One region of the Micromonospora ureilytica genome, then DNA from elsewhere that is predicted to be linked to it. Evidence: riboswitches for the same ligand, from Rfam matches in the RefSeq annotation. Region 1 holds a riboswitch; the other holds the start of a gene.
The links. Region 1 has a riboswitch for cyclic di-AMP ahead of IW248_RS15030 (C39 family peptidase). Riboswitches for the same ligand answer to the same signal wherever they lie in the genome.
Positions count from the first base shown of each region.

Region 2: linked by a shared signal. The riboswitch ahead of IW248_RS33765 (C40 family peptidase) and the one ahead of IW248_RS15030 (C39 family peptidase) in region 1 are both predicted to bind cyclic di-AMP.

Region 1 is NZ_JADOTX010000001.1:3,365,311-3,369,496, forward strand. It holds gene IW248_RS15020 (CDP-glycerol glycerophosphotransferase family protein) at 1-658, shown strand, start outside; gene IW248_RS15025 (alpha/beta fold hydrolase) at 663-1,409, opposite strand; gene IW248_RS15030 (C39 family peptidase) at 1,546-2,394, opposite strand; cyclic di-AMP (ydaO/yuaA leader) riboswitch at 2,627-2,768, opposite strand; gene IW248_RS15035 (hypothetical protein) at 3,053-3,823, opposite strand; gene IW248_RS15040 (hypothetical protein) at 3,956-4,186, opposite strand, start outside.
Region 2 is NZ_JADOTX010000001.1:5,428,270-5,432,455, forward strand. It holds gene dcd (dCTP deaminase) at 1-550, shown strand, start outside; gene IW248_RS33765 (C40 family peptidase) at 624-1,664, opposite strand; cyclic di-AMP (ydaO/yuaA leader) riboswitch at 1,678-1,813, opposite strand; gene IW248_RS24840 (N-acetylmuramoyl-L-alanine amidase) at 2,049-4,031, shown strand; gene IW248_RS24845 (C40 family peptidase) at 4,089-4,186, opposite strand, start outside.

The DNA.
Region 1 (4,186 bases):
GGTCGAGTCGATCGAGGTACGCCCGGAGCCCGCGCGAGGGCTGGCGCACCCGACGGTGCTGTACACGCCGACCTGGACCGGGCACCACGCCGACGCCGACTACTGCTCGCTGCCGGTGGCCGAGGAGCTGCTGCACCGGCTGCTGGAGCGCGGCGCGACGGTGATCCTGCGGGCCCACCCGTACACCGGGCAGAACCCGGCGTCGGCCCGCCAGCTGGGCCGCCTGACCGAGCTGCTCGTCGCCGACCGGGCCCGCACCGGCCGCCAGCACGTGGTCGGCGCGGCGGCCCGGGAGCTGAGCCTGACCGAGTGCGTCAACTCCTCCGACGCGCTGGTCTCCGACGTGTCCGGCGTGATCTCGGACTTCCTCTACTCCGGCAAGCCGTACGCGGTCACCGACATGGGCGACGAGGGCGACCGGTTCGTGGAGCGGTTCCCGCTGGCCGGGTCGGGTTACGTGCTGCGCCGGGACATGTCCAACGTGGACGAGGTGCTGACCGCACTGTTGGACACCGACCCGCTGGCCGAGGCCCGCTGGGCCACCCGCCGCCGCTACCTGGGTGACTTCCCGGCCGAGTCGTACGCGGAGGTGTTCCTGACCGCCGCCCGCCGGGAGCTGGCGCCCGCGGAGACACTTACCGCGTCGGCGTCGGCCTAGCCGCTCAGCGGTACCTGTCGAGCAGCGCCAGCACCGCGGCCGGGTCCTCCACGTGCGCGTTGTGGCCGAGACCGGGCAGCGTGGCGACAGGTACGCCGTACTCCTTGAGTTGTTCGTCGGTGACCATCGGGTCGTTCTCCCCGCGCGCCAGGACCACCGGCACGTCGGTCGCCGCGAGCAGCGCGGCCAAATCGGGTTCGCCGACGGCGAAGGCGGTCGGGTCCATGGCGAGGCGCCAGCGGCCGTCGACCTGCCGCAGACCGGCGTCCACCACCGGATGGTCCGGTGACAGCAGGCCGGCCAGTCCGGAGACACGCAGGTAGCGGCGAGCCGCCTCGGTGCGGCTGGCGAACCAGCTCACCGGGCGGGCGGCGACCTCGGCGGCGCGGGTCAGCTCCGCAGGTGACCACAGCGCCTTGATGCCCAGCCCGACCACCGCGTCCACAGGCGTTCCGGCGTCACGGGCGGCCAGCGCCAGGCCGACCACCCCACCCAGCGAGTGCCCGAGCACGACCAGCCGGTCGTCGGGGGCGAGGGCCTGCGCGACCTGCTGGGCGAGGCCCACAAAGGAGTACGACGGCAGCGGCGGCGCCCAGCCGTGGCCGGCGAGGTCCGGTGCCAGCCACCGACCGGGCCAGTGCTGCTCGAGGTACGGCGCCCAGGGCAACCACACGTCCCCGGTCGCGCCCATGCCGTGCAGTAGCAGCAGGACCGGCCTGCGGCCGGCGTGACCACCCGTTTTCTCCACCACGGCCGCAGTCTCCCACGGTTCACGGCCCGCCACGAGAGTCGTCGATGACGGCGTACGCCCGGCTGCCACGCGTGCAGACGCCGCGGGCGCCGGCTCCTTGTGGGAGACGGCGCCCGCGGCGGTCGGTGTGCCCGGGTCAGGCGGAGTAGCCCCGGCTGGTGATCCAGTTGGCCAGGTCGATCGTGGTGACCCAGTACGACGGGTCGGCCGGGTTCGCCGAGTCGGCGATCCGCACGGTGCGACCGTTGTCCTTGTAACCCACGACGGCGATGTAGTGCCCGCCGCCGTAGGAGTGCCAGCCGCCGTCGGTGTCGGTGGCGTCGCCGACGACGTTCGCCACCACGCCGCGGCCGTCGGTGATGGCCTTCACGACGTCGGCCTGGAGCCGGTCCATCTGTGCCGGGCTGGGCGCGCCGGGGAACATCCGGGTCCGGTACGGGGAGCCCTTCACCTCGGCGTTGAGCGCCCGGGTGGTGTCCTCGGCCGAGTTGGTGCCCATCTCGGTGGTGCCCAGCTCGGCGCCGAGCTCCTCCTGGGTGCGGTCGATGCCGGCGGCGCTGAGCGCGTTCCGGGTGGCCGCCGGGCCGCAGTTGTAGTAGGTGTTCTGCGCCTCGTAGTCGTAGTCGAGCACCTTGGTCGCGGGCGGCTTCGGCCGCTCCGGCTTCCGGGTCAGGTCCGGGTTGCTGCTGGCCTTGGCGGCGGGTGACGCGGCGCTGGTGGCCGGGGCGGCCGTGCTCGGCGTGGCGCTGGCCGAGGGGGACGCGTCCCGAACGTCACCGCGGGAGGCGGCGACGTCGCTGCGCATCTCGGCGGCCGTGGTCGCGGTGCGCTGGCCGGCCGGGGCGTCGTCGGCCGTGGTGAGCAGGGCGCCGGTGGTGGTGGCGATCGCGAGGGCCGCGGCGGAGGCGGCGACGATCTGGTACGGACGCTCGGTGGCGAGGCGGCGGAGCTGACGCTGCAGGGTGTGCTTCACGGGGTCCTCCACGGATCGGGGGGAGAGCGGCACACCGGGGCCGGACCGGTATCCGGGCAGGCGCCAGCGCGCGGACCGTGGCCCGCGGATGGTGAACCGCTCAGGGGAACGCCCGGAGTGGCCGGGCGGGAAAGGCGATGACCCGGGGGTCAGCTCACCGTCACTGGACGAATGAGCGGGCGCACCGCCGCGCCGTGGAGGCGAGGGAACAACCGAGGGGTGGAAAGGTGCTGCACGAGGAGTTGACTCCTTCCGACACCGCCTACCGGGTTAGCTGACGGATTCGGGCGGGAAGATCGCCCTACCGCGGGCCGTGGCTCGCGGATTCACCCCGGACTTACTGATGGGTCCCCGGTTCGTAGATCACGATTGAGCGGGTCGATGCGGCGTCGCGTCTTGCGATCGGTTACCGCACCGGACGGGACGACACTACTGGCCACTTCGCGCCCTGCCAAGCCAGGTTCACCTGCGTAAACCCCAATTGGCGCGCCAATTTCTGCGCGTATTGCAGATGATGTGACTCGATGGGACAACCGGTTACGGTGACGCCTCCGGGCGACAACCGGACAGGCCGGAAAGAACGCGACCACAATCGCGGGAACAATGACGCCGATCGCGCCGGACGTCCGGTTCAGCAATTCGGTGACCGGCCTCACATCACGGATCGGGCTCAACCCACCCGGGCCGGCCGCCACCGTGCCACGACGGCGGGACGCAACGCCCTGGCCACCGTCCGGCGGGTGGGCGCCGGGGTCGGGCGCAGCCGGGCCTCCGCCACGTACGCCTCCTCGGCGAGGGTGCGAGCCGACTCGGCGGCCAACTCGGCGTCGCGCCAGGCGGCCCGCTCGCGGCCGGTGGCCACCTGGTAGTCGACCAGCCGCGCATCCCGGATCACCCGGCTGATCAGCGCCTCCTGCTCGACCGGGTGTCGTCGGGGATCCCAGCCGTGCCGGTGCCCGAACACGTCGCCGAGCTGAGCCATGGTCAGATCGCCCCGCCAGTACGCCGCCATCGCCGCGCGGTGCAGATAGCGCTCCCGGGCCGCGTACTCGGAGGGGGTGTGCGGAGTCTGCGGAGTGGGCAGTGCGCCGGCGCCCGCGAAGCGACGCGCGGCGGTGTCCGCCTCGTCGTACCCGATCCAGGCCCGCTCCATCTGCTCCTGAGCGGCCAGCCAGGCGGCGCGTCGCCGCCGGGCGGTGGTGGCCGCGCCGGCCGCGGCGACGGCCACCTCCTCGGCGTAGCGACGCCTGTCGACGGCCTCGGCGGCGGCCAACTCCCGCACGGTGGGCACGGCCGGGGGCCGGTCGTCGGTGGGCTGGTCCCGTTCGGGGCGGGCGGCCAGCACGGTGAGGAGGCCCAGGGTCAACAGGAACAGGGTCGACCAGATGGCGGCGGCCTGCGGCACCTCGGTCACGAACTGGTAGAAGACGACGGTCTCCATGGTCGGCACCTCGGGGAGAGAGCAGTGCGATGGGAGCCGCGCCGGCCAGCGGGCCACGGAGGACCACGGGTCGGCGTGGTGGGAAGCGGGTGAGTCGACAGGGCGCGGTGACGGGACGGTCGTCCCGGTGGCTCAGCGCCGGGGTGGGGCCCGGGATGCCCGGCCGCTCGCAGCGTCGACGAGGGGCAGCCGGTCGGACTCCGCCGCGCGGATCGGCAGCGCGCCCGCCGCGATGGTGCCCTGATCAGCGGGGAGCGCCGCCGACGTGTCGACCGACCATGCTGGAACCGACTCCTCGGCGGCCTTCGACGGTATCGCCGGGCACGCCGCACTGTGCGCCCCCACGTGCCGGCAGGAGGCCGC
Region 2 (4,186 bases), 2.1 Mb from region 1:
CGAGATCAAGGCCGGCACGCTGGGCCTGGAGCCGTTCGAGCCCACCCTGGTCCAACCGTCCAGCATCGACGTCCGACTCGACCGGCTGTTCCGGGTCTTCAACAACCACCTCTACACCCACATCGACCCCGCCATGCAGCAGGACGACCTGACATCGGTGGTCGAGGTCCCCGACGGCGAGCCGTTCGTGCTGCACCCGGGGGAGTTCGTGCTCGCCTCGACGCTGGAGGTCATCTCGCTGGGTGACCAACTCGCCGGCCGACTGGAGGGCAAGAGCTCCCTGGGCCGGCTCGGGCTGCTCACGCACTCCACCGCCGGTTTCATCGACCCGGGCTTCTCCGGTCACGTGACCCTGGAACTCTCGAACGTGGCGAACCTGCCGATCACCCTGTGGCCGGGCATGAAGATCGGGCAGCTCTGCATCTTCCGGCTCTCCTCGCCGGCCGAGCACCCGTACGGCTCGGCGGTCTACGGCTCGCGCTACCAGGGCCAGCGGGGGCCGACGCCCAGCCGCGCCTGGCAGCACTGGCGCACCTGGCCAACCCGCTGAGGTTCACCCGCTAGAACCACGACGACAAGGGCCCGCCGCGACGGATCGCGGCGGGCCCTTCGATCACCCGGGGTCAGCCCGGGCGGCCGTAGCTGTGGATCGGGCCGTCGTCGACCTTCTTCATCTTGACCGGTTGACCGGCCTGCGAGGCGTGCACCACCCAGCCGCCGCCGACGTACATGCCGACGTGGTGGATGTCGCTGTAGTAGAAGACCAGGTCGCCGGGGCGCAGGTCGCCCTTGCTGACGTCCTTCGTGACGCGGCTCTGCGCGGCGGCGTTGTGCGGCAGCGACACACCGGCCTTCGCCCAGGCGGCCAGCATCAGCCCGGAGCAGTCGTACGAGTTCGGACCCTCGGCACCCCAGACGTAGGGCTTGCCGATCTGCGCGCAGGCGAACTTGACAGCGGTGCCCGCGGCGCCGCCGGGGTAGCTGCCCGGGCAGGGCGCTGGGCGCAGCGGGCCGCCGCCGCCGCTGCCGTACACCTTGAGGCGCAGCTTCTGCAGGCGGTCGATCTCGTCGTTGATCTGCTTCTTCTTCGCCGCCAGCTGAGCTTCGGTGCGGGCCAGCTGGGCCACCATCTCGTCCAGCGGCGCCTTCTGCGCGGCCAGCTGGTCGCGCAGGTCGGCCACCTGGCGTACGTCCTTCTGCTGGTTGTGCGCGAAGCGGTCGAGCATTTCGAGCTGACCGACCACCTCGCTCGGCGACCGGCTCCCCAGCATCGCGTTGACTGTCGAGACGTTCTCACCCATGTAGGCGCGTACGGCCAGGGCGCTGACCTTGTCCATCGCGGCGTCGACCTGACGCTCCAGCGGGGTGATCCGGGCGGCCAGCGCGTCGGCCTGCTTGCGCTTCGCGGCGAGGTCGGTGCGAGTGGCGTTGTGCCGTTCGATGATCGGTTCGAGCTTGTTCCAGTCGGCGTCGATCTGGCGCTCGATCTCGGCGACGGACGGGTCTGCGTGGGCCGCCGTGGCAGTGCCGGTCAGGACGACGGCGATGCCGGCCAGCGCGGCGAGTGCGGTGGTGAAGCGGGACCAGCGTGGGCGCGGCACGATCGACGGCGGGCCGGCTGATGCCGACCGCTCGGACGACGGCCGCGGGGCATGGAGTGCCACCGGGGTTCCGTACTCCTTCTTCCTGACCGCCTACCGGGTTAGCTGACGGGTTCGGGCGGGAAGTCGGCGCCCTACCGCAGTGGCTGCGGATTCACCCCGAGGGACCTGGGTCCCCGGTTCGCTCGGAAACGACTCGGCGGTGTCGGTCCGTTACCGCCCGGGCTGGGCGGAGCTGCTGTCGGGCCGACGAATGACCAGAGTAGAGACGCTTGTTACCGATCCGCAACCCATGCGGCCGTGACACTCCGTACGGATTGGACGAGGTCACCGACCGTGTGTGAAGAATTCTTTCCGCATGCTTCGATAGATGGAAAGGTATTGACCTGACCTCCCGGGCGGCGCGATGGTGACCTGACCTCACTCCGCGAGAATCTAGGGGGTTCGATGCACCATCCAACCCTGTCGACCGGCTGGCGGGCACTGCTCGCCGCCACCGTGGTCGCCGCCGCGACCACGGTGCCGCTCTCCGTCGGCCCGGCCGCCGCCGCGCCCACCACCGACCGCCAACACCAGTACGCCGCCGCGGCCACCGAGTACGGCGTGCCGACCGTCGTGCTGCTCGGCGTCTCCTACCTGGAGTCGCGCTGGGACACCAACGCCGGCACACCGAGCACCAGTGGCGGGTACGGCCCGATGCACCTGACCGACGCCCGGCACGTGGCTGCCCTACCGGGGCGCGGTCACCACGACGCCGGCGCCGAGGACCCACGCGGCGACGACTCCCGTCCCGCCCGGGTGCCCGCGCCCCGGCCCGTCGAGGCCCCCGCGCCGTCCACCGCCGCGTTGCAGACCGTGGACGCCGCCGCCACGCTGACCGGTGCCACCCCCGAGGCACTGCGCACCGACGCGGGCCTCAACATCCGGGGTGGGGCCGCGCTGCTGAGCGCGTACCAACGGGATCTGAACGCGCCGGTCGGCGCGGACACCGACCCGGCGGCCTGGTACGGCGCGGTGGCCCGCTACTCCGGCGCGGACAGCGCCGACGCCGCCGCGGCCTTCGCCGACGAGGTCTTCACCACCATCGGCGCGGGCCAGACCCGGGTGACCGACGACGGCCAGCGGATCACCCTGCCGGCCCGTACGGTGCGGCCCGAGCGTTCCTGGTTGGACCGGCTGGGTCTGCGCCGGCTGGCCCGCCCGGACGGGGTGGAGTGCCCCCGCACCATCTCCTGTGAATGGATCCCGGCGCCCTACGAGGCGTTCGGCGACGGGGACTACGGCAACCACGACCTCTCCGACCGGCCCGCGCGGCAGAAGATCGAGTACATCGTCATCCACGACACCGAGGCGAGTTGGGCGACGACACTGCAACTCGTCCAGGATCCGACCTACGTGAGCTGGCACTACTCGCTGCGCTCGGTCGACGGGCACATCGCCCAGCACGTGCGGACCACTGACGTCGGCTGGCACGCCGGCAACTGGTACGTCAACGCCAAGTCGATCGGTCTGGAACACGAGGGCTTCGCGGCGCAGGGCACCTGGTACACCGAGGCGATGTACCGGACCTCGGCGAAGCTGGTCCGGCACCTGGCGCTGCGGCTGGGCATCCCACTGGACCGCCAACACATCATCGGCCACGACAACGTGCCCGGCACCATCCCCTCGACAGTGCGGGGAATGCACTGGGATCCGGGGCCGTACTGGGACTGGACGCACTACTTCGACCTGCTGCACGCACCTCGACTGGACACCGGCACCCCGGCCACCGGGCTGGTCCGGATCTACCCGGACTACGCCACCAACCGGCCGGCGTTCACCGACTGCGTCACCGCAGGCGTCCCGTGCGCGCCGCGCGGCTCCTCGGCGGTCGTGCTGCGCAGCGCACCGTCCGCGGACGCGCCACTGGTCAACGACATCGCGCTCCGCCCGGACGGCACCCCGAACACGATGGCCGTGTCGGACCACGGTGCCCGGGCCTCCGCCGGGCAGACGTACGCGCTGGCCGGACGGCAGGGCGACTGGACGGCGATCTGGTACCTCGGGCAGCGGGCCTGGTTCCACAACCCGGCGTCCGCGCCGACCGCCAGCTGGACCGTCGGTGTCGTGGCCACCCCGAAGCCCGGCCGGACCACCATTCCGGTGTACGGACGGGCCTACCCGGAGCAGTCGGCGTACCCGGACGGGGTGCCCTACCAGGCGATCTCGCCGCTGCAGTACACCCTGACCGCCGGGCAGCGGTACGCCGTCGGCGCGGTGCTGGCTGGCGAGTACTACCGGGCCAGCACCGTCGACGGCTCCTCGCCCGGCGACTGGACGGTGATTCGCGGCAAGAACCGCTACGCGCAGATCCAGTTCGGCCACCGGATCATGTACGTCGACCTCGCCGACGTGCAGCTGCTGCCATCCCCGGTGGGAGCGCCCCGCTGAGAAACCACGACGGCCCCCGGTCGGTGACCGGGGGCCGTCGTGTTGGCGCTGGGTGGATCAGCCGGGTCTACGGAACCCGGCGACGGGCATGGTGTTGATGCTGGACACCTGCACCGGTTTGCCGGCACGTGGCGCGTGCACCATTGTGTTGTTGC